Regions from separate parts of the Rhizobium sp. YAF28 genome, predicted to be linked through region 3. Evidence: predicted binding sites of a transcription regulator. Region 3 holds the regulator's gene; each other region holds the start of a gene.
What was found. The regulator LexA, encoded in region 3, represses DNA repair genes until DNA is damaged. The targets are predictions, from matches to a motif close to TGTTCNNNNTGTGTTCNG.

Region 1 (7,598 bases), on a different contig from region 3:
GTGCCTTCCGGGCCCTCGCCCTTCTGCTCGAAACGCAAGGCGAGCAGCGACAGCACGTCGTCGCGCCGAGCACGGTCGATGCCGATCGAGCGGACGGAAAGCACGCGCTTGAAAACGAGAGCAGCGCGGCGGCGTTCGAAACCCTTGCGCTTGCGGGCCGCCTCTTCCCAGACGAAGCGGTTGGCAGCGAGCGAAAACTGCTTGTCGCGCGGCAACCAGTCGATATCGGCTACCTTGAGGACGCTGTCCTGTATATGTGCGGAAATGACGGCCAAGTCTTCGCTATCGAGCGCAACAAGCTTCAGGTCGGTCATCCAGCCTCTATCCCATGTCTTTCAGCCGCACCTGCGGCGATCTGTCAGACAAGGGAGATAAGGCGCTCAGACCAAATACGCAACCGGGATAAAGGGCGCACAAGCGCCCTTTTCTTACTCGCTGACGCGCTCAACGATGGCGCCGCAGCGGGTCAGCTTTTCTTCCAACCGCTCAAAGCCGCGATCGAGGTGATAGACGCGGGAAACCGTGGTCTCGCCTTCGGCGGCAAGCCCGGCGATAACGAGCGAAACGGAAGCGCGAAGATCGGTCGCCATGACCGGGGCGCCCTTCAGCCGCTGGACACCTTCAATCTTCGCCGTCTGGCCTGACAGAGAGATCTTTGCGCCAAGGCGGGCAAGCTCCTGCACATGCATGAAGCGGTTTTCGAAGATGGTTTCCGTGACATGCGAGATGCCGGAAGAGCGGGTCATCAGCGCCATGAACTGCGCCTGCAGGTCGGTCGGGAAGCCCGGGAAGGGATCCGTGACGATATCGACCGGCTGGATGCCGGCGCCGTTACGCTTGATGCGCATGCCATTGTTGGTCGACGAGATGTCCGCGCCGGCGCGGCGCAGTGTTTCCAGCGCCGTTTCCAGCAGGGCAATATCGGTATTTTCGAGTACGACATCGCCGCCGGCCATGGCAACGGCCATAGCATAGGTGCCGGTTTCGATACGGTCAGGCAGGACGCGGTGGCGCGCGCCCGAGAGCGAGGTGACGCCTTCGATCGTGATGGTCGAGGTGCCCGCGCCGGAAATCTTCGCGCCCATGGCATTCAGGCAGTTGGCAAGGTCGACGACTTCGGGCTCGCGTGCGGCATTGCCGATTACGGTCGTGCCGCGGGCAAGGGTTGCCGCCATCATCAGCACATGCGTGGCGCCAACGGATACCTTCGGGAAGGTATAATGTGTGCCAATGAGGCCGCCCTGCGGTGCCTTGGCGTTGATATAACCGCCATCGATTTCCATCGTCGCGCCGAGCGCGGTCAGACCGTCGATGAAGAGATCGACCGGACGCGTGCCGATCGCGCAGCCGCCCGGCAGCGAAACGCGGCAATGACCTTCGCGGGCCAGGAGCGGACCGATGACCCAGAAGGAAGCACGCATCTTCGAGACCAGTTCGTAGGGAGCGGTCGTATCGACGATGGTACGGCAGGTGAAATGGATCGTGCGGGCGTAGGAATCTTCCTGACGCTCGCGACGGCCGTTGACGGCGACATCGACGCCGTGATTGCCGAGGATGCGCATCAGCAATTCGACATCGGCAAGGTGGGGCACGTTTTCGAGCGTCAGCGTATCGCTCGTCAGCAGCGAGGCGATCATCAGCGGCAGCGCGGCATTCTTGGCGCCGGAAATCGGAATGATGCCGTTAAGCTCATTGCCGCCGACAATTCTGATACGATCCATGTGCACTTACGGGCGAGGCCCGCCTTTCCTCAAAAGTTTTGCCTGTGGGGGCAAGGCAAGAAGTGGGGGTCTTTAGAGCAAATCCCCGCACGCTTCAATTCGTCGCGGACCGAACATTACGATTCGTCCATTTTTGCGGCAGGCATTTTTGCGGCGGGCAGCCCATTCGTCTCGTCCGCCTGGCCGGATCGGCGCGCGCGCACTTGCTGTTTGCGTCTTGAAAGATTTTCTCTCAGCTTTTCGGCAGCCCGTTCGCGGCGCAATGCCGCTTGGGCTTCCATGGCCGCTTTCCGGCTCTGCCGGGCCTTCTCAGTCTCTTCGTTCATCCCCCAGAACTACCCGAATTCGCGCCATTCCAAAAGTGGGCGGGACGTTATTCCCAGATAAGTTGGAATTTGCGGCTTGCACTCCTGCCGAAGCTGTGGCAATAGCCGCCCCGTTCACGCGAATTGAGCGTTTCCGCTTCTCGCGTCTGGTCCTGCTGCCGTAGCTCAGTGGTAGAGCACACCCTTGGTAAGGGTGAGGTCGGTGGTTCAATCCCACTCGGCAGCACCAGTTTTCTCCTTTAGCATTATCCCCCGCGCCAATCGGCGCCATTGCTGCCGGCAAAAATCTCGCTAGAATATTAGCATTCTGAATGCCTTTGCGGAGGAACCCGAAGGCTTCATTCAATGTTTCTATCGAGACATGCTGGAGGAGCGTCGATGGCAACTGAACGATGGAATAGTCCGATCAAGGTAGGTTTCGAAGAGGCGGGAGCACGCACGGTTAACGGACCGTTTGACGCGCTGACCTGCCTGACCGATCTCTGGCCTGCCGTACGCGGACTGAAATATCTCAAGGCACGCAGCGCCTGCCGCGCCGCACTCGATGGAAGAAAGACCGTCGAAGAGGCCCGCGCGGAGTTTATGGCGGCGGCCGAGGAAGCAAAGCTTAAAGTGCATTAAGCTTTCGGCGGCGGTATTGGACAATAAAAGTCCGATCTGCTCCGAAACGAAGCAATGCTTAATTTTCACTTAACCCTGCCCGGAGCTCGCGCAGGGCTTTGTCTCGAAAGACATTGCGCCATTCATCTGTTCATCAATAGAACGACGCCAGCCATCATGATGATGGTTAGAGGCTCGTCACCTTCTGCGGGAGACTGCAGACGAGCCTCGTTCGAAAGAAACTTCGAATATTCTATCAGCAATCCGAAGTATCCTCATCCTCCACCTGAATATATCCTACACCGATGATTGTGCCATCTGCGGCACGGATGAAGGACGGCAGGTAATGCGGTTCGGCGGGCTTGCAGACGGCGGCGCTGGTATATTCGTTCAGCGCTATTTCGTCTTTCGGCAGCGCCGAATAGTTCATATCGGTTTCGAGTGAGGCATGGGCGGAGCCGGCAAAAGCGCCGCATCCCAGAAGCAGAGCTGCGGCCCACAGGCGTATCAGCGTTTGCATTATTGTCTCCCGTATTGAAATCAGCTTTTCAACACGCGGGACAGGGAGTTGGTTCCTTGGAAATTCCTGTGCTGATCGTGATTTATCTCACCAGCAGGCGGCAATGCACGTAACCGCTTCCGACAATGTCCTCGGCGATTGCCAACGCCCGCTCGCTATCACCCCATTGGCTCACGAAACCTTCGAGAATGACGGTGGGGCCGATGGTGGAGACGATGATTTCGGTCGCATCGAGATCGGCTGCGGCATGCAGGGCGCTTTCCACGGACGCGCGCATGGCGGCCGTGTTGTGGCCCTTCATCCAGGCTTCCTCGTGGGGTGGCGAGCCGTGAAACCGCAGCACCATGACCGTTCCTGACATTACCTAATAGGGGTTTAACGCAAGAAGACGACGTTTGTTGCCATACGCAGCCGGCTGGATGCATAGTCGCCGTGATGGTGGTGCTCCGATACTCCTGTCCCCGTCGGCAGAAGCCCCATGCAATTGCGGCCGAGGAAAATGTTGATGAAAGCGCTTGTGCCTGCCCTTCTTGCCACGACCCTTCTGGCCGCACCTCTGCTGGCAGGCTGTTCCGCCGCGGACGCGCCTGCGCTGGAGCCCATTCCCGGCAGCATCACCTATGGCGGGCAGCCGCGCACGAAGCTGACGAAATCGCCGATCGGCAGCGCCGTCCACAACGACTTCTACGATCAGCAGGGCCAGCGCGTCTACGAAACCTATATTCTCCAGGCCGACCGCAGCCTGAAGCTGGTGCGGCGGCAGATCGTGCCGGACTTTCCGTAATAGTGCATGGCAGCCAGCGCCTGCTTGACAGCGGCGCCAATCGAGAACATCCAAGGAACATCTGATTTTATTCGCGAGCGTTGATTCTCCCGCGAAGCCCAACCGGACGGCTGGATGTATCTCGAAAGACTCAATCCCCAGCAGCGCATGGCCGTGGAGCACGGCACACTCACAGACGGCAGCCATGTGGCCGGGCCGCTGCTGGTCATCGCCGGCGCCGGTTCTGGCAAGACCAATACGCTCGCGCATCGCGTTGCGCACCTCGTTCTCAAGGGTGCCGATCCGCGCCGTATCCTGCTGATGACCTTTTCGCGCCGGGCGGCTGCCGAAATGGGCCGGCGCGTCGAGCGTATCTGCGGCGAGGTTCTCGGCAAGAATTCCGGCATCCTGGCGGATGCGCTCGCCTGGAGCGGCACGTTTCACGGTATCGGCGCGCGGCTCTTGCGCGACTATGCCGAACAGATCGGCATCGACCCGGCCTTCTCCATTCATGACCGGGAAGACAGCGCCGACCTGATGAACCTCGTGCGCCACGATCTCGGCTTCTCCAAGACGGAAAGCCGGTTTCCGACGAAGGGCACCTGCCTTGCCATCTATTCGCGTGCCGTAAACTCCGAAACGGAACTGCCGCTGGTGCTGCGCGACGCCTTCCCCTGGTGCGCCACCTGGGAAAAGCAGCTTCGTGAGCTTTTTGCCTGTTATGTCGAGTCGAAACAGAGCCAGAATGTGCTCGATTACGACGATCTGCTGCTCTACTGGGCACAGATGGTGGCAGAACCCATGATCGCCGAGGATATTGGCAGCCGCTTCGACCATGTGCTCGTTGACGAGTATCAGGACACCAACAGGCTTCAGTCTTCGATCCTGCTTGCGTTGAAACCGACCGGCCAGGGCCTGACCGTTGTCGGCGACGATGCGCAGTCGATCTATTCCTTCCGCGCGGCCACAGTGCGCAACATTCTCGATTTTCCGGCTTCCTTCAGCCCGGCTGCCAATATCGTCACGCTCGATCGCAACTACCGTTCGACGCAACCGATCCTTGCCGCCGCCAACGCGGTGATCGACCTTGCTTCCGAGCGTTTCACCAAGAACCTCTGGACGGAGCGGGAATCGCCGGAACGGCCACGGCTGGTGACGGTGCGCGACGAGAACGATCAGGCGCGCTATGTGGCAGACAAGGTTCTCGACAATCGCGAGGAGGGCGTGAAGCTGAAAAGCCAGGCCGTGCTCTTCCGCGCCTCGCATCACAGCGGCCCACTTGAGGTGGAGCTAACCCGCCGCAACATTCCTTTCGTGAAGTTTGGCGGGCTGAAATTCCTCGACAGTGCGCATGTGAAGGACATGCTGGCGGCGCTGCGCTTTGCCCAGAACCCGCGCGACCGTGTGGCTGGCTTCCGGCTGATGCAGATCCTTCCGGGGGTCGGCCCGTCCACCGCGCAGAAGGTGCTGGACCAGATGGCTGACGATGCAAGCCCGATCGCAGCGCTTGCCGTCATGCCCGCACCGCCGCGCTCGGGCGAGGAGTGGACCTCCTTCGTTTCCACCATGCAGGAGCTGAAAACCGGCAAGGCTGGCTGGCCGGCCGAGATCGAGCTGGTACGGCGATGGTATGAGCCGCATCTGGAACGGCTGCATGAGGATGCGAGCGCGCGGCTTGCCGATCTGGTGCAACTCGAGCAGGTCGCCGGTGGTTATGCCTCGCGTGAGCGATTCCTGACGGAGCTCACACTCGATCCGCCCGATGCGACTTCGGATCAGGCAGGCGTGCCGCTGCTCGACGAGGACTATCTCATCCTCTCGACCATCCATTCGGCCAAGGGGCAGGAATGGACCAAGGTCTTCATGCTGAACGTCATCGACGGCTGCATCCCTTCAGATCTCGCAGTCGGCACGACGGCCGAAATCGAGGAGGAGCGGCGATTGCTCTATGTGGCGATGACCCGCGCCAAGGACAGTCTCGATCTCGTCGTGCCGCAGCGCTTCTTCACCTATGGTCAGAATTCGCAGGGCGACCGGCATGTCTATGCGTCGCGCAGCCGCTTCATTCCAGCCACGCTGCTGCAATTCTTCGAGGTCTGCGGCTGGCCACAGGTCAAGACCGATACGGCAGCCGCCCAGCAGGCGCGGCAAGTGCGTATTGATGTCGGCGCGCGTATGCGCGGCATGTGGCGTTGAAGCCTCTCCTGACCAGCGGGGTTAGAGCAAAAGCGGCGGCTTGGCCGGCTCGAAGAAGCGGCCGATCATTTCATCGTTGACCAGGGCGATCGTCGGCGGCGACCATTTCGGATTGCGGTCCTTGTCGATGACGGCTGCACGGACGCCCTCGTAGAAATCCGGACCGTGCAGGATGTGCATGCAGGCGCCGAGCTCGCGGGCAAGACATTCGCCGAGCGTGCGGCTCTGGCGGCCGGCCCTCAGCAGCCGCAAGGCAAGCTTGAGACTGGTCGGTGAACGTGTGAGCATCACGCGGCGGGTCTCGGCAGCGAACTCGCCTTCCGCCGCACCAAGTGCGGATGCGATGTCCTCGACGCGGTTGAAGTGAAAAGCACGATCGATCATCGCGGCATTGGCCTGCAATCTGCCCTCGCCCGGCTGTTCCGAGAGATCGCGTAGCGCTGAGTCCACATCGTCCGACGAACTTCCCGCAGGCATGTTCGTCAGACGCTGGACTGCCTCTTCGAGACGCGAGGCAGGCATATAGAAATCTGCGAGCCCGGTATGGATCGCATCGGCGGCATTGATATCGAGCCCCGTCAGGGCCATCCATGTGCCGCTTTCGCCCGGCGTGCGGGGCAGCAGCCACGTGGCCCCGATATCGGGAAAATAGCCGATGCCGGTTTCCGGCATGGCAAGGCGGGTACGCTCGGTGACGATGCGATGGCGGCCGTGGCTGGAAAGCCCGATGCCGCCGCCCATGGTGATGCCGTCCATCAGCGCCACATAGGGCTTCGGATAGGTGGCAATCCTGTGGTTGAGGCGGAATTCCTCGCGCCAGAAGGTTTCCGCGAGACCATCGCCGGCGCGGCCACTCAGGTGGATGGCGCGGATATCGCCTCCGGCGCAGAAGCCGCGCTCGCCTTCGCCCATTACGACAATACTCGCCACGGTTTGATCGACGGCGAACTCATCAAGCGCGGCGGTAATCGCACGCACCATGGGGATCGTCAGGCTGTTCAACGCCTTTGGGCGATTCAGCCGGACGAGGCCTGCCGTGCCCCGTCGCTCGACAATGACTTCGCTTTGATTGCTGTTGTCCATGGTCCACCTCACTCCTGACCTATGAATAAACCGGGTCGGGTCGGGGTTCCAGTGGCTGGCTGATCAATCAGGCCGAGAGGGACTGCGAAACGGCAACATCACGCCGCAACGCGTAATCGATCGCCAGTTCCAGCGGGAGCGACCTCGAGAAATAATAGCCCTGCGCCAATCTTACGCCGATGCCTTTCAGCGACTCGGCCACATCCTCGCTTTCCACACCCTCGGCCACGGAGGCGATGCCGAGGTTCTGGCAGAGGTTGGCGACGGAGCGGGTGATGTTCATGCAGCGCGCGTCGCGGTCGAAATTCATCACAAAGGCCTTGTCTATCTTCAGCTTGTCGAAGGCCAGGCGGTGGATGTGGCTCAAGCTCGAATAGCCCGTGCCGAAA
Region 2 (7,598 bases), on a different contig from region 3:
AGACGAGCGGCTGTTTTTCCTCGCCTTCCTTCGAAAGATCGATGACGAGCATGCGGCGTGGAACGCCGACCTGGATTGCGGCAAGGCCGATGCCCGGCGCGTCATACATTGTTTCCAGCATATCGTCCGTAAGGCGCTGGAGATCGGCGTCGACCCGCTCGATCGGCTTGGAAACCTGACGGAGAACGGGATCGGGAAGAATGATGAGTGGCTTGATGGTCATGGCGTTCCCATAACCCATCTTTTCAAACTAGGGAATTATCCGCCGGGCAGGGATTGCGGTTTTTTGCAGCGCCTGCCCGGATTTTGCCTGGATTATTCAGGCTGCGCGGCGGGCGGTACCGGCAACCTGCCGACCTTCAGTACGAGCGCGGAAACGCTGCAGCAGTTCGATGAGGTTCTCGACCCCATCCTTCAGCCTGCGGGTTTCGGCAGACGTACGCTCGACCATGCCGGAATTCTGCTGAGTGATGGTGTCCATGTTGCGGATCGCCACGCTCACCTCGTTGACGCCAGTCGCCTGATCGCGGGCGGCAGCCGCAATATCGGCGACGAAGCTGTTGATGATGTCGATACGGCTGATCATGTCGCTCAGCGCCTCACCAGTGCTGCTGACGATGTTGACGCCCTCGTTCACCTGCGTCGAGCTTTCGGAGATCAGATTCTTGATCGCTTTGGCGGCATCGGCCGTGCGCTGGGCAAGCTGACGGACTTCCTGTGCGACGACCGCAAAGCCCTTGCCGGCATCACCGGCACGCGCAGCTTCGACGCCGGCATTCAGTGCCAGCAGGTTGGTCTGGAAAGCAATCTCATCGATGACGCCGATGATCTTGGCGATTTCGGTGGAGGACTTCTCGATGCCCGCCATGGCCGAAACGGCGCTGGTGACGAGTTCGCCGGAATTCTTGGCTTTCTCCTGCGTTTCGCGCACGGCGCCGGACGCCTTTTCGGCGTTGGCGGCGGTCTGGCTGACGCTGACGGAGAGCTGTTGCAGCGCAGCCGAGCTCTCTTCGACGCCGGCTGCCTGCTGCGCGGTGCGCAAGGCGAGATCGTCCGTTGCCTTGGACATCACATCGGCACCTTCGAGAATGTGGCCGGACGTGGTGCGGACAGATGTGAAAGATTCGCGAAGAGCGTTGACGGCCCTGTTATAGTCTTCAGCCATTTGGCGAAAATTCCCGGGCAGATCGGCAGGAAGGGTCGCTTCGAGATCGCCACGCGACAGTGCTTCGAGGCCGCGGCGCAGATGTTCCAGTGCCAACGCCTGATCGGCTTCTGAGCGGGCGCGTTCTTCTTCCAGCGCGTGGCGCTTTTCCTCGAGCGCTTCCAGATAGACGGAGATGGAATAATCCATGTCGAGCATCGCCGCCTTGATGACGGCGGTCAGCTTTTCGGCAAGCGCCTTTCCCTGCTGACGGGCAAAGAGCGATGGCCACTGCTTTTCCATCAGGCCCCGGACGAGCTCAGACATGACAAGCGCATAGCCGCCGATATACCAGCGCGGCTCCAGGCCGATGCGGGCATGGGTGCGGCCGACGGCAGTCACACCATTCACATAGCTTTCGTCGAAATTGCCGCCCGAAAGATTGCCCCAATGTTCCTGCTGGCGCTTCTTGGCGTGGCCCATATGGGCCTTGTTGGAGAAGAAGCCTGCGACCGCCGGGGTCTTTGCGAGCTTGCTGTAGAACTTGTCGAGTGCGCCGCCGAGAAGCTCCGAGATCGCCGGCCGTAGCTCCCGCAGGTTCTTGCGCGCCTCATCGTCAAGCTCAATGAAGTCAAGGCGCTGCCTGAGGGCATTGTCGGTCTGGTGGGAAGTCATGGGGGATCTCTATCTGGCGCGAATGCGGAGGGAAATTGCAGCGCCAGATTTGGCGAATATGGTTTAGCAATCGTTAAGTGCGCGGCTGATTTTTCTTCCGTTACAGCAAATTAGCGTCGTTCGTATTGGTGATACGGTGTGGATTGTTCACGTTTTGATCTGGATATCGCCGCTTATTTTGTTATGGTGCAGCATGACCATGACATCCGACTCACTCACTATTTCCCTGCCGATACTGAGCCCCGGCGTGCTTGCACTTGCCAGCGGCGCACTCGCCGTTCTCATTCTGGTGACAATCGTGTTTGCCTTGCGCAATGCCGGCATCCGTCGCGAGCAAGCCGAAGAAGCCAATCTTCGCGCCGCGGAAAGCGAGGCGCGCATGGCTGAGCTTCTGAAAATACAGGCGGAGATGCAGGGACGCATCTCGACCATGACGGAAGTCTTCGGTGCACGGCAGGCCGAGCTCAATCACGCGATCAACCAGCGGCTCGACGGCATGTCACAGCGCATGAGCTCGACGCTGACCGAGCAGACGAAATCAACGCACGACAACCTGCAGAAACTGCAGGAGCGCCTGGCGGTGATCGATGTCGCCCAGAACAATATCCAGACGCTCGCCAAGGATGTCGTCGGGCTGCAGGCCATTCTTTCCAACAAGCAGACGCGTGGGGCTTTCGGCCAGTCGCGCATGGAAACGATCGTCGCCGATGGCCTGCCGATGGGCGCCTATGCCTTCCAGCAGACGCTTTCCAACGGCTCGCGCCCGGACTGCACGATCAGGATGCCGAATGGGGCACCGCCGCTCGTCATCGATGCCAAATTTCCGCTCGAGGCATGGAACGCGATCCGCGATGCAGGCGGCGCGGACGCCGGTAAGCTTGCTGGTCAGCAGTTTCGCCGTGACATGGAAGTTCACATCAAGGATATTTCCGAGAAATATCTGATCCAGGGCGAGACGCAGGAGACGGCTTTCCTTTTCGTTCCCTCAGAATCGATCTTCGCTGAAATTCACGAAAATTTCGAAGGGATCGTGCAGAAGGCGCACCGCGCACGCATCGTTATCGTCTCGCCTTCGCTCTTGATGCTGTCAATCCAGGTCATTCAGGCCGTGCTCAAAGACCAGCGCATGCGGGCGCAGGCGCATGTCATCCAGGGAGAAGTCGCCCTCCTCATGGACGATCTCGGCCGGCTCGACGAGCGCGTACGCAAGCTGCAGGGACATTTTTCCCAGACGCAGCGCGACGTGGACCAGATCATTACCTCAGCGGACAAGCTCACCAAGCGCGGCGCGAAGATCGAGGCGCTGGAATTCGAAGCAGGCGGCGACGGCAAGCCAACCCGCGAGAACGAGCCGGCGGCGAAATCCGTCGAAAGCCGAACTGGTTTGCTCAAGCTCAGGGTGGTTGACGAGGAGTGATCGCTTCGGCAGTGTCGCGGCCCGAAGCAAGGGACGGACATGCCATGATCACAGTTTTCGGCTCCATCAATATGGACCTTATCGCCACCACCGAGCGCCTGCCGAAGCCCGGCGAAACAGTTGCCGGCAACAGCTTCGCAACGGCTGCCGGTGGCAAAGGCGCCAATCAGGCGCTCGCCGCCCGGCGAGCAGGCCGCTATGTCCATATGGCGGGCGCTGTCGGCAAGGATGCCTTTGCCCAGGGCGCCCTTGAACTGCTCGACGGCGCAGGCACCGACCTTTCCGGCGTCAGCCATGTCGAGGGGCCGACGGGCACAGCTCTCATTCTCGTCGGCGGCGACGGCGAGAACATGATCGCGGTCATTCCCGGCGCGAACGGCAAGATGAGCGGCGACAATGCAGAGGCCGCCGTCAACGCCATGAACGAGGGCGATATACTCATGCTGCAGCTCGAAGTTCCCGTCGAGGCGGTCGAGCGCGCGCTTGCTGCCTCTCGCGCCAAGGGCATCACCAGCATTCTCAATCTCGCGCCGCTTATTCCGGATGCGCCGCGCCTCGGCCGGCTGGCCGATATCGTCATTGCCAATGAAACCGAGTTCGAGCGGCTGGCGGGACAGGAAAACATGAGTGCCGGTGACCGCGAGGCGGCGTTGGAGCGCCTGCATGCCGAGACCGGCCAGACGCTGATCGTCACGCTCGGCGGCGATGGCGTCATCGCGATCCGGGATGGCCAGATTTCCCGGGCGCAGGGCCTCGTCATCGAACCCGTCGATACTGTCGGCGCCGGCGATACGTTCTGCGGTTACTTCGCAGCAAGCCTCGATGAGGGGCTGGATTTCAACTCGGCGCTGCGCCGTGCAGCGGTCGCCGGCTCACTCGCCTGCCTGAAGCCGGGGGCACAACCCTCCATTCCGCTCGCAGCCGAAGTCGCAGACAGAATATAGTCCAGTCCAGCCGCGAACAATCGATAAAAAGCCACCCCTAGTTTTGGGGTGGCTTTCCGGATTTGCTGCCGAAACATAGCGAATTTCATTCAAATTTAAGAGGTTTCTGGCGATCCTTCGGGCGATCGCCACCTCGTTCATCTTCGAGGCGGTCAACCCCACGGCTGCTCCATGATAGAGCGTGCCTTACCCGCTGCGCCGGAGAATGGCCCTTCGGCGCGTCCTTGCCCCGAGGAATCTATGTTCATTTTCAGAATGAAATCGCTTGCGGCGAAGCTCATCGTCATTACCGGTGCCGCCATTGCACTGGTGCTTGTCGTTTCGAACCTCTTCCTCATCGACCAGACCCGTAACCGCGTCCAGACCCTGACGCTGGATCAGGCCAATTCGGAAGCCAAGTCGATCGCCAACGAGATTGCAGCCAATGTCGGCGAGCTTGCGAGTGCTGCCCGCACCATGTCCGGCGTCGTCGGACGCGGACATGAAGGCAAGATCCTCGATCGCAAGGGCATCATCAGCATTCTGAAGGCCAATCTCGAACAGAACGCTTTCGCCTTCGGCAGCTGGTTCTGCGAGCAGCTTGGCGCCTTCGACGGCAAGACCACGGAAATCGCCAACAACAATGATGAAGGCACCAACAAGGTCGGCGCCTTCACGCCTTACTGGTCGAAGAACAGGACCGGTGACATCCAGTTCTCGACCTTCGACAATGACTATACCGCAGAGTGGTGGAAGCTCGCCGCCGACAGCGGCAAGGGTGCGATCACGGCGCCCTACCTCGCAGAAGGCACCGACGTTCCGACCCTGCTGACTTCGATTGCCTATCCGGTCATGTCCGGTGGCAAGATGATCGGTGTGGAAGGCGTCGATATCTCGCTGAAGTCGCTCACCGACAAGGTGCAGGCGCTGCGCCCCTTCGGCTCCGGCCGTGTAACGCTGATCGCCCAGAACGGCAACTGGATCGTCGCTCCGACCCCCGACCTAATGTCGAAGCCTTATGGCGACAATCCTGGCTCGGCTGACGTAAAGGCTGCGCTTTCGTCCATGAAGGTCGGCCTCGTCAGGAACCTCAGCTTCGACGGCCTCGATCCCTTCGACCGCGTCGTCTATCCCTTCGCAGTTCCCGGCCTGAACGCCAACTGGGTCGTGCTGGTCGACGTCCCGCACACGGCGATCAATGCTCCGGTTCAGGACCAGACCTTCATGATGGTCATCAACGGCATCATCGTCCTCGGCGCCGTGCTGCTCGCCCTCTACTTCGCCGTCCGCGCGCTTGTTCAGCGTCCGCTCGCTGGCCTCGTTTCCAGCGTCAAGGCGCTGAGCGACGGAAAATACGACGAAACGGTTGCCGGCCAGAACCGTGCCGATGAAATCGGCTCGGTCGCCAAGGCTCTCGAAGGCTTCCGCTTCGCGCTTGCCGATACGCGGCGTCTCGAAGCCGAGGCCGACAACCAGCGCCTTGCCGCCGAAACCGAACGCGGTCGCTCGGAATCGGAACGCCAACAATCGGTCAACCTGCAGCGTCACATCGTCTCGATCGTCGGTGCAGGCCTTTCCGAATTGTCACAGGGCAATCTCGGCCACCGCATTACAGAGGAATTCCCCGGCGAATACGGCAAGTTGAAGCAGGACTTCAATGCCGCTCTGGCAAGCCTCGAGGAAACCATCAACACGATGAGCCTCAGCGTCATCAATATCGGTTCGGGTACGGGCGAAATCAGCAACAGCGCCTCCGACCTTGCCAAGCGCACCGAGCAGCAGGCGGCAAGTCTGGAAGAGACGGCAGCGGCGCTCAACGAGCTGACCGCCCAGGTCAATTCCAGCGCCGAGAACGCCCGCACCGCAGCTGACAACGTCAATCTCGCTTGCGAAGACGCCGAGAAATCAGGTGAAGTGGTGCAGAAGGCGATTGCCTCCATGCACGGTATCGAACAGTCCTCGACGGAAGTTTCGCGCATCATCGGTGTTATCGACGAGATCGCCTTCCAGACGAATCTTCTGGCTCTGAACGCCGGTGTCGAAGCGGCCCGCGCCGGTGAAGCAGGCAAGGGCTTTGCAGTCGTCGCACAGGAAGTCCGGGAACTCGCTCAGCGTTCGGCGAATGCCGCCAAGGAGATCAAGACACTCATCAACACCTCGGCCGTCCAGGTCAAGGAAGGCGTCGATCTCGTCGGCCGTGCCGGCGAGACGCTGCACAAGATTGCCGAGCAGGTGATGGGCATCAACGGCCTTATCCGTCAGATCTCGGCCTCGGCCAGCGAACAGGCCATCGGCCTGAAGGAGATCAACCAGGCCGTGAACCAGATGGACCAGGTCACGCAGCAGAACGCCGCGATGGTGGAAGAAACCACTGCTGCCAGCGTGACGCTGAACGACGAGGCTCAGACGCTGAAGACACTGGTCACCCGCTTCCGCGTCTCCGGCCAGCGAAATGCCGCGACAGCACTGCGCTCCACCGCACAGCAGATGCGCGCACCGGCTGCGCCGGCGCCACGCGCGGCTGCTCCGGCACCGCGCCGGGCCGTTGCACAGTCTCGCGGCTCAGCCGCTGTTGCCCAGGACAATTGGGAAGAGTTCTGATCGCTGATCGCATGACAAGAAAAAGGCGCCTGAGCGATCAGGCGCCTTTTTTTGCATTCCGGGTAGATCGTCAGGCAGCGTTCGACGTCTGCTCTTCATTGAGGAAGGCATAAATCGCCGAAGCGGAATCGGTCGCGCGCAGCTTGGCGACCAGATCGTGGTCGCGCAGGACACGGGCGATGCGCGAAAGCGCCTTGAGGTGATCGGCACCGGCGCCTTCCGGCGCCAGAAGCAGAAACACCAGATCGACCGGCTGGTCGTCCAGCGCTTCGAAATCGACGGGCTGTTCCAGCCGGGCGAAAATGCCGACGATGGAGTGGATATTGACGAGCTTGCCGTGGGGAATGGCGATGCCGTTGCCGACACCGGTCGAGCCCAAGCGTTCGCGCTGCAGGATCACATCGAAGATTTCCCGTTCGGAAAGCCCCGTAGTCCTGGAGGCTTTTGCTGCCAATTCCTGAAGCAACTGTTTCTTGGAATTTACCCTGAGGGCGGGAATGATCGCATCCTGGTGCAGCAAATCTGCCAATGCCATTTCTTTTTCCTTCTGTCGCCGAGAGCACGGGTCCGGGGGAGCGGCGCCCTGCGCCGCTCCCCCGCCCTGATCTCAGCCTTTGATATTGGCCGAATCGATCCAGCCAATATTTCCGTCGTGACGACGGTAAACGATGTTGAGCTGTTCCTTGCCAGGGCTGCGGAACAGGAGAAGCGGCTCGTCGGTCATGTCGAGCGCCATGACGGCGGTTGCAACAGACATCGTCTTGAGCTGCTTGGTGCTTTCGGCGACGATGGCCGGAGCGAAATCGTCCGGAACCTCGTCTTCATGATCGGGAACCGC
Region 3 (7,598 bases):
TCGGCCCGTCGCAGGGCGCGTTATCCGGATCCTGATGGGTTTCGATAAAGATGCCGGCAACGCCGACGGCAACGGCTGCACGCGCCAGCGTTTCCACGAACTGCCGCTCTCCGCCGGAGGTTTCCCCCTGCCCGCCAGGCTGCTGGACTGAATGCGTGGCGTCGAAAATAACGGGGGCGCCGGTTGCTGCCATGATCGGCAGGGAACGCATGTCGGAGACCAGCGTATTGTAACCAAAGGAAGCGCCGCGCTCGCACAGCAAGATGTTCGGATTGCCGCTCTGGTTCAGCTTGCCGAGCACGTTCTTCATATCCCAAGGCGCCAGGAACTGGCCCTTCTTGACGTTGATAACGCGGCCGGTCTTTGCCGCAGCCACCAGGAGATCCGTCTGACGAGACAGGAAGGCCGGTATCTGCAGGATGTCGACGACCTTGCCCACTTCGGCGCATTGTTCTTCAGTGTGGATGTCGGTCAGAACCGGAATGCCGAGTTCCTTCTTGAGATCGGCAAAAACCTCCAGGCCCTTTTCAAGGCCGACGCCGCGTTTGCTCGACAAGGAAGAGCGGTTCGCCTTGTCGAAAGACGTCTTATAGACGAGCCCGATACCGAGCTTGGCGCACAGTTCCTTCAACGTGCCGGCAACCATGAACGCATGGTCGCGGCTTTCCATTTCGCAAGCGCCGGCAATCAGCGACAGGCGCCCGGCATTGGAGAAAGTGACCTTGCCGGCGCCTTCGCCGACCGTCACCACGGAGTTGGTAGTAGAGCTCATGATGTTTCCTCGAAAGCGAAGAGCACGCCCTGGCCGGGCGCGGGCTTCACCAGAATACGGTTGCCCTTGCGTGTGTAGGTCACCCCGTTAGCAGCCAAATGCGCTTCTGTCACGGCCAGATCGCCAACCGCAAAGAGGATTGCCCGGCCGCCCAGGCCGCGATCGATATCCGGCGTCGCCAGATCGAAATAGGCCTCCAGCCCCTGCGGGGTCATCAGGCTGATCTTTGCGTTTCCGGTAAGCACCTCCAGCCCGAAACTCGTATCGCCAGCAGAAGCGGCTTTTGCCGCCGAGCGAACGAAGTCGCCGAAGGCTGTCGGCTCGGGGGCTGCGAGAGCGATCTCGGCAATGCCTGTCACGCCATTGGCGTGGGTCTCCAGCACGTTGCGGTCGGCAGGAAGCGGGTTGATGCGCTCGACAGCGAAGAGAAAGAAATCCGGTGCCCGGAGGTCGGCAGCGAAGGCGAGCCGGAAGCCGGCAATGCTCTCAGTGCCATCCGGCATTTTCACAGGGCGTTCGAACTGCAGCACAGAACCGGCACTGATGCTGCCCTCCACGAATCGAGCATGTTCGTGCTTTGCATCCGCGGTGGCGAAGGCGATGGCGGACAGTCCCTCGCTGCCGCAGCGGAAGCGGAAAGCCTGATCGCGAGCCGTGAAGACATTGCCCTCACGTGCCGTCACCTCGCTCTCCTCGACGCTCGCGACACCGAGCGGCTCGATATAGGTTTTGTCGGCAAAGAAAACACAGGCATTCTCCGTGCCGAAGGGATGGCGGGCATCGGGCGCGACGGTAAAGCCCAGCTTGCCCAGCCTTTCGCGGGCAAGGTCGATATCGGTAACCGGCAAAACGAGATGATCGATCGGAAGCGTGTCTTGGCTCATCGGTTCTTCTCCCAGCAGTGACAAGGAGATGTGCTTCAGCAGGTCTCGTGAAACAAGGCCAGACAGGCCTAAGGGCGATAAAAATCAAATTCTCGACAGATTGAACAGAAGTTTTACGAAAATTTAGCTACTTGCGGAACACATATGGAACATATAGTGTCCGTTCTGGATTTGTTTCAAGACTGGGGAGACGCCATGCTCACGCGCAAACAACAGGAACTCCTTCTTTTCATTCATGAAAGGATGAAGGAGTCAGGCGTTCCACCGTCTTTCGACGAGATGAAGGACGCACTGGATCTGGCCTCGAAATCCGGTATTCACCGGCTGATCACGGCGCTCGAAGAACGCGGCTTCATTCGCCGGCTTCCGAACCGGGCGCGCGCGCTCGAAGTCATCAAACTGCCGGAAGCCTACAGCCCGAGCCTGCAGCCTCGGCGCGGCTTTTCACCGAGCGTCATCGAGGGCAGCCTCGGCAAGCCCCAGCCCGTGGCGCCTCCTGCCTCGGCGAAGCCAGCACCCGCTGCCGATAACGGCAATGCGGTCTCCGTTCCCGTCATGGGCCGCATCGCCGCCGGTGTTCCGATCTCGGCAATCCAGAACAATACGCATGACATCACCGTTCCCGCCGATATGCTTGGCTCCGGTGAACATTATGCGCTGGAAGTTCGCGGCGACTCGATGATCGAAGCCGGCATCTTCGATGGCGACACGGTCATCATCCGCAATGGCAGCACAGCCAATCCGGGTGATATCGTCGTCGCGCTCGTCGATGACGAGGAAGCAACGCTCAAGCGTTTCCGCCGCAAGGGCGCATCGATTGCGCTCGAGGCAGCAAACCCTGCTTACGAGACCCGCATCTTTCCGCCGGATCGCGTCAAGGTCCAGGGCAAGCTCGTCGGCCTCATTCGCCGCTATCACTGACCGGTGACAGATTGGCGTCTGCGAATGTGTTACTGCGCCAATCATAGGCGCGGTGGCGCATCCAGGGTCGCCCCAATGTGTCGAATGCGGTTGCGACCTCAATTCCCTTATCGGTGAATCGAAGTTCGACAGAACCTGTCTTGCGCAGCGTCTCGCCGGTAAAGAGCAGCGCGCCGGAACGACAGCGGTCGAAGCGCAATCGGACAGGGGTCACCACAATATCAGCCGTATCGCAGGCTGGTCCGAGATAGGCAGCATTGTCGATGACGGTCAGTTTCTTTCCATTGACGAGCAAAGTGGTGCACCAGGCGCCCTTCAGGCAGGAGAAGCGTGACGGCGGGCTAATGGCGACTGCCTGTCTCATTGCCTCTCTGGCTTCATTCTGTTGGTCGGGTGACAGTTGCAGTCTTTGACCATCAGGCGCAGTGGGCGCCTTGGCAGCTTGAAGCATAACTGGCTTCTGATGCTCTTCGACGGCAAGGGCCCTCTGCCATTGTTCGAAGATGAAGGCGGGCGGCTTTTCACGGTTCGAAGCCATCGCCTCTCCATCGACTATAGCGACCAGGCTGCCATCTTCGGAGATAGCGATATCGGGCATCGCCTCCGATGGAAGAAGGACAACAGCGAGCGTCGAGACCGCGACAATTGCCGTTCCCATGTGCCGCAGCCGGGTTCTGAGCAGGGTCAGCAGCAGAAATCCGAAAACGGCGGTCGGGAAATACCAGCCGGGCAAGCGGCCTACATCTATGTTGCCGCCCCACCCCGCTACTGCCTTTGCGATGGTGATCACCAGATCAAGCCCGAAGCCTGCCACCGGCCATAGCCAGCCGTCCAGACCAAACGGCATCAGCAGCATTGCCAGCATCCCGGCCGGCATGACGATGAAGGTGATGACCGGCATGGCCGCGAGATTTGCCGGCAGGCCATAGGCAGTCAGCCGGTGGAAATGCTCGATCGAAAACAGCGCCGTCGAGAAACCACCGATCAGCGACGTCAGGAAAACGCCACCGAAGAAGCCACCAACCATGAAGAAGGGCTTCATGATCGGCAGCTTGGCAAAGGCATTCTCCCGCATCGGCCGCCCCTTCCAGAGGTCGTAGCCGGCGACCAGTGCAAGCGTTGCGGCAAAGGACATCTGGAAACTCGGCCCTAGCCCCTCCGATGGCGAGACCGCGAGGATCACGAGAGTGGATAGCGCCACGTTTCTGAGACTGATCGACGGCCGGTCGAAGAAGACCGCAACCAGCATAATCGCCATCATGATGAAGGCGCGTTCGGCGGAGACGGCAAAACCCGAGATCAGATAGTAGGCCGTCACCGCAGCAAGCGCACCGGCCGCCGCGATCTTCTTGGTTGGCCACGCCTGGGCAATGCCGGGAAAAAGACTGAGAATGACGCGCAGCCCGACAAAGAAGATGCCAGCGGAAAGCGCCATGTTGAGGCCGGAGATCGCGATGATATGCGCAAGGCCGGACTGCCGCAGCGCCTCCGTCGTTTCATCCGAGATCGCCCGTCTCTCGTCCGTGACGAGGGAGGCGGCAAAAGCCCCGGTGTCGCCGGGTAGTGTGGAGCGAATCCGATCGCCGATGCCGCTTCTCAGGCGGTAGAGCGACTCCAGAATTGCCTCACCGACCGAGTTCGATCGCTCCGGCTGTTCCGCAACCCTCTTGGGTACTCCATAGAAGAAGCCGTTGGCACCGATGCCGTCAAAATAGGCGCTGAAGGCAAAATCATTGAGGTGGGAGAGCGCCGGCCCCGCCGGAGGCGTGAGACGTGCCCTGCCCTCGATGACGTCGCCGAGTTCGAACGGCTGGGCGGCTCCGCGGACCAGCACGGAGATGCGTTCGGGCGGACGCTTGATCTCAGGAGCATCCGTACCGGTGACGTCAAGAATATAACGCCAGCGCCCTTGGCCATCGCCTTCTCGGCGTTCGATCCGGCCGGTCACCGTTGTCGTTACGGCTGAATCGAGGATCAGGGTCTTTGCCCGCCATGTTTCGATCTGCGCGGAGAGCATTCCACCGGCAAAAAGAAGTAGAGCAAGCAGCGTCGCCTGCAGTTTCGTCCGGGCATAACCGCAGAGCGCAACGGCAATAAGGAGAACAAGCAGGCAGAGACCGAGCGACACGGCCGGAAAGTCCGAGGCCGCCAGAAACCAGGTCGCGGCACCTGCACCAAGGAAGACCGGAGAGAAGAGGATGAGGCGACCGTGGCCGGCCTCTTCGGTGGCCATACGCATCGACGACCCGACGTATCGTTTCGCAACAGTCACCAATCGCCATCGAAATGGGATCGCAACCTGGGTCCGAGCCGATTGCGTCACAATGGCGCGCGGGGCAATGCCAGCAAAATCCATCTTTTCATCAATGGATTGCTCTTGTCGTTCTCTTGTCTCTATCCCCGCCATGATCGCCTGGACCCGCCCCCGGATACCGGCAGAATGCAACCTGAAATCAAAACGAGCAAACAATAATCGATTGAAATAAGAGGAAAATTCGCGGGAGCAAAAAATCCAGTCAAATCATGGTGTTCTGATATGCATTTAGCTCATCGCTGCACTGCCTAAAAGATGATGCCGCGATGCACAAAATGGCATCACGGTAACTTGGCATTAGCTTCGCGATCATATAGCTATCGCTTAGGACGCTTAACCCTTATGGCGCTTTTGCGGCGCCACCGCCACCCCGGAGGATCAGCATGACGGATCAAAGCGCTACAATCAAAATCGGTGACAAATCAGTCGATCTCGCCGTGCGAAAAGGCACGGTTGGACCCGACGTCATCGACATCGGTGCCCTCTACAAGAACACGGCTTCCTTCACCTACGATCCCGGGTTTACGTCGACTGCATCCTGTGAATCGAAGATCACCTATATCGACGGCGACGAAGGCGTTCTGCTGCATCGCGGCTACCCGATCGAGCAGCTTGCCGAGCATGGCGACTTCCTGGAAGCCTGCTACCTGCTGCTCTACGGCGAATTGCCGACCGCCGCCCAGAAGAAGGACTTCGACTATCGCGTCACGCACCACACCATGGTGCATGAACAGATGAGCCGCTTCTTCACCGGCTTCCGTCGCGACGCCCATCCGATGGCCGTCATGTGCGGCTGCGTCGGCGCGCTTTCGGCCTTCTATCACGACTCCACCGATATCACCGATCCGCACCAGCGCATGGTCGCCAGCCTGCGCATGATCGCCAAGATGCCGACGCTCGCAGCGATGGCCTATAAGTACCATATCGGCCAGCCCTTCGTTTACCCGAAGAATGATCTGGATTACGCGTCCAACTTCCTGCGCATGTGCTTTGCCGTTCCCTGCGAGGAATATGTCGTCAATCCGGTGCTCGCACGCGCCATGGACCGTATCTTCATCCTCCATGCCGATCACGAGCAGAATGCCTCGACCTCGACGGTCCGTCTCGCAGGCTCCTCGGGTGCGAACCCGTTCGCCTGCATCGCCGCCGGCATCGCCTGCCTCTGGGGGCCCGCTCACGGCGGCGCCAACGAAGCAGCCCTCAACATGCTGACGGAAATCGGCACTGTCGATCGCATTCCGGAATATATCGCCCGCGCCAAAGACAAGAACGATCCGTTCCGCCTGATGGGCTTTGGTCACCGCGTCTACAAGAACTACGATCCGCGCGCCAAGATCATGCAGAAGACCACGCATGAAGTTCTCGGCGAACTCGGCATCAAGGACGATCCGCTTCTCGAAGTCGCGATGGAGCTGGAGCGCATCGCTCTGACCGACTCATACTTCATAGAGAAGAAGCTCTACCCGAACATCGACTTCTACTCCGGCATCACGCTGAAGGCCCTGGGCTTCCCCACGACCATGTTCACCGTGCTCTTCGCTCTGGCTCGTACCGTCGGCTGGATCGCACAGTGGAACGAAATGATCGAGGATCCGGAACAGCGCATCGGCCGTCCGCGCCAGCTCTATATCGGCGAACCTAAGCGCGACTACGTACCGGTTTCCAAGCGCTGAGCGCTGACTTCGAAGCAAAAAGAAAACCCGGTCAGGAATGGCCGGGTTTTTTGTTGGTTAGAACATCGAGCAATATCTGTGCTGCATGCTCTCCAGGCGGCTTTTCTGTCTGCATGCGCTGCCAGATGAGCTCGTAGCCTTCCTTCATCGCCTTGAGCTGGTAGGTGTCGGCTGACAGCCTCTCCATCCAGCGCGCGAGGCTTGCGCCGCGAACGATATCGTTCAGATATTCCGGCACGACCGCGTAGTCGGCGATCAGATTGGGCAGTGCGCCGCTCCAGGTCTTGATGTCTGACGTCAGCATGCGCATGATCCAGTCGACCTTGTAAGCGGAAACGACGGGTACATCAGCCAGCGCCAGTTCCAGGATCACCGTGCCGGACGCTGCCATGGCCGCATCGGCTTCGGCGAAGGCCTTCCATTTCGCTTTGGCACCCACAACGATTTCCGGCTTTATCTTCCATCCCGCCGTCATTTCGCGCACAAACGCTTCCTTGTGCGGCACAGTCGGCAGCATGAAGCGTATCGGTCCATTGCGGGCGACGAACTCATTGGCGGCGGCTTCGAAATAAGGCAGAAGCTTCTTGATCTCGGAGGAGCGCGAGCCGGGAAGAAGCAGGATCGCACCGTTGCCGGGCTGCCGGCCAGCGCGCAGGCGCCGGGTCTCCAGGAGCGCTGCGTCCGCAACCAGACGGTGACCCACATAGGTTGTCGCCGGCCCGTTGAGACGCTGCATCACCGCCGGCTCGAAAGGAAGTACGGCCAGCACATGGTCAACATAGGCGAGCATGCGCTGGGCGCGATATTCCTTCCAGGCCCAGACACTGGGACAGACATAGTTGACGACTGGGAGGTCCGGCAGCGCCTTGCGCACGCGCTTGGCGACGCGATGGGTGAAGTCCGGGCTGTCGATGATGAGCAGGATATCGGGTTTCGCCGCGATGATCGCCGCTACCGTCTGCCGGATGAGAGACCAGAGCTTCGGCAGCTTCGCCAGCACCTGGGTGATGCCCATGATGGAAAGCTCGGAGAAA

Region 1: AB4Z13_RS11945 (ATP-dependent helicase) is a predicted target of LexA. The motif match lies at 3,994-4,011, and genes of this name have one in related genera.
Region 2: AB4Z13_RS11170 (DNA recombination protein RmuC) is a predicted target of LexA. The motif match lies at 1,964-1,981, and genes of this name have one in related genera.

The regions. Positions count from the first base shown of each region.
Region 1 is NZ_JBFRCX010000004.1:387,821-395,418, reverse strand. Features, by position in the region: gene AB4Z13_RS11985 (DUF2948 family protein) at 1-314, opposite strand, end outside; gene murA (UDP-N-acetylglucosamine 1-carboxyvinyltransferase) at 429-1,721, opposite strand; gene AB4Z13_RS11975 (hypothetical protein) at 1,838-2,047, opposite strand; tRNA gene AB4Z13_RS11970 (tRNA-Thr) at 2,202-2,276, shown strand; gene AB4Z13_RS11965 (DUF982 domain-containing protein) at 2,426-2,668, shown strand; gene AB4Z13_RS11960 (hypothetical protein) at 2,904-3,167, opposite strand; gene AB4Z13_RS11955 (BON domain-containing protein) at 3,250-3,513, opposite strand; gene AB4Z13_RS11950 (hypothetical protein) at 3,673-3,951, shown strand; gene AB4Z13_RS11945 (ATP-dependent helicase) at 4,066-6,126, shown strand; gene AB4Z13_RS11940 (enoyl-CoA hydratase/isomerase family protein) at 6,148-7,209, opposite strand; gene AB4Z13_RS11935 (putative bifunctional diguanylate cyclase/phosphodiesterase) at 7,277-7,598, opposite strand, start outside.
Region 2 is NZ_JBFRCX010000004.1:223,518-231,115, reverse strand. Features, by position in the region: gene def (peptide deformylase) at 1-223, opposite strand, end outside; gene AB4Z13_RS11175 (methyl-accepting chemotaxis protein) at 320-1,819, opposite strand; gene AB4Z13_RS11170 (DNA recombination protein RmuC) at 2,013-3,236, shown strand; gene AB4Z13_RS11165 (ribokinase) at 3,281-4,180, shown strand; gene AB4Z13_RS11160 (methyl-accepting chemotaxis protein) at 4,421-6,760, shown strand; gene ptsN (PTS IIA-like nitrogen regulatory protein PtsN) at 6,831-7,295, opposite strand; gene hpf (ribosome hibernation-promoting factor, HPF/YfiA family) at 7,368-7,598, opposite strand, start outside.
Region 3 is NZ_JBFRCX010000006.1:125,010-132,607, forward strand. Features, by position in the region: gene kdsA (3-deoxy-8-phosphooctulonate synthase) at 1-772, opposite strand, end outside; gene AB4Z13_RS15160 (VOC family protein) at 769-1,656, opposite strand; gene lexA (transcriptional repressor LexA) at 1,852-2,577, shown strand; gene AB4Z13_RS15170 (ComEC/Rec2 family competence protein) at 2,558-4,933, opposite strand; gene gltA (citrate synthase) at 5,275-6,564, shown strand; gene lpxB (lipid-A-disaccharide synthase) at 6,596-7,598, opposite strand, start outside.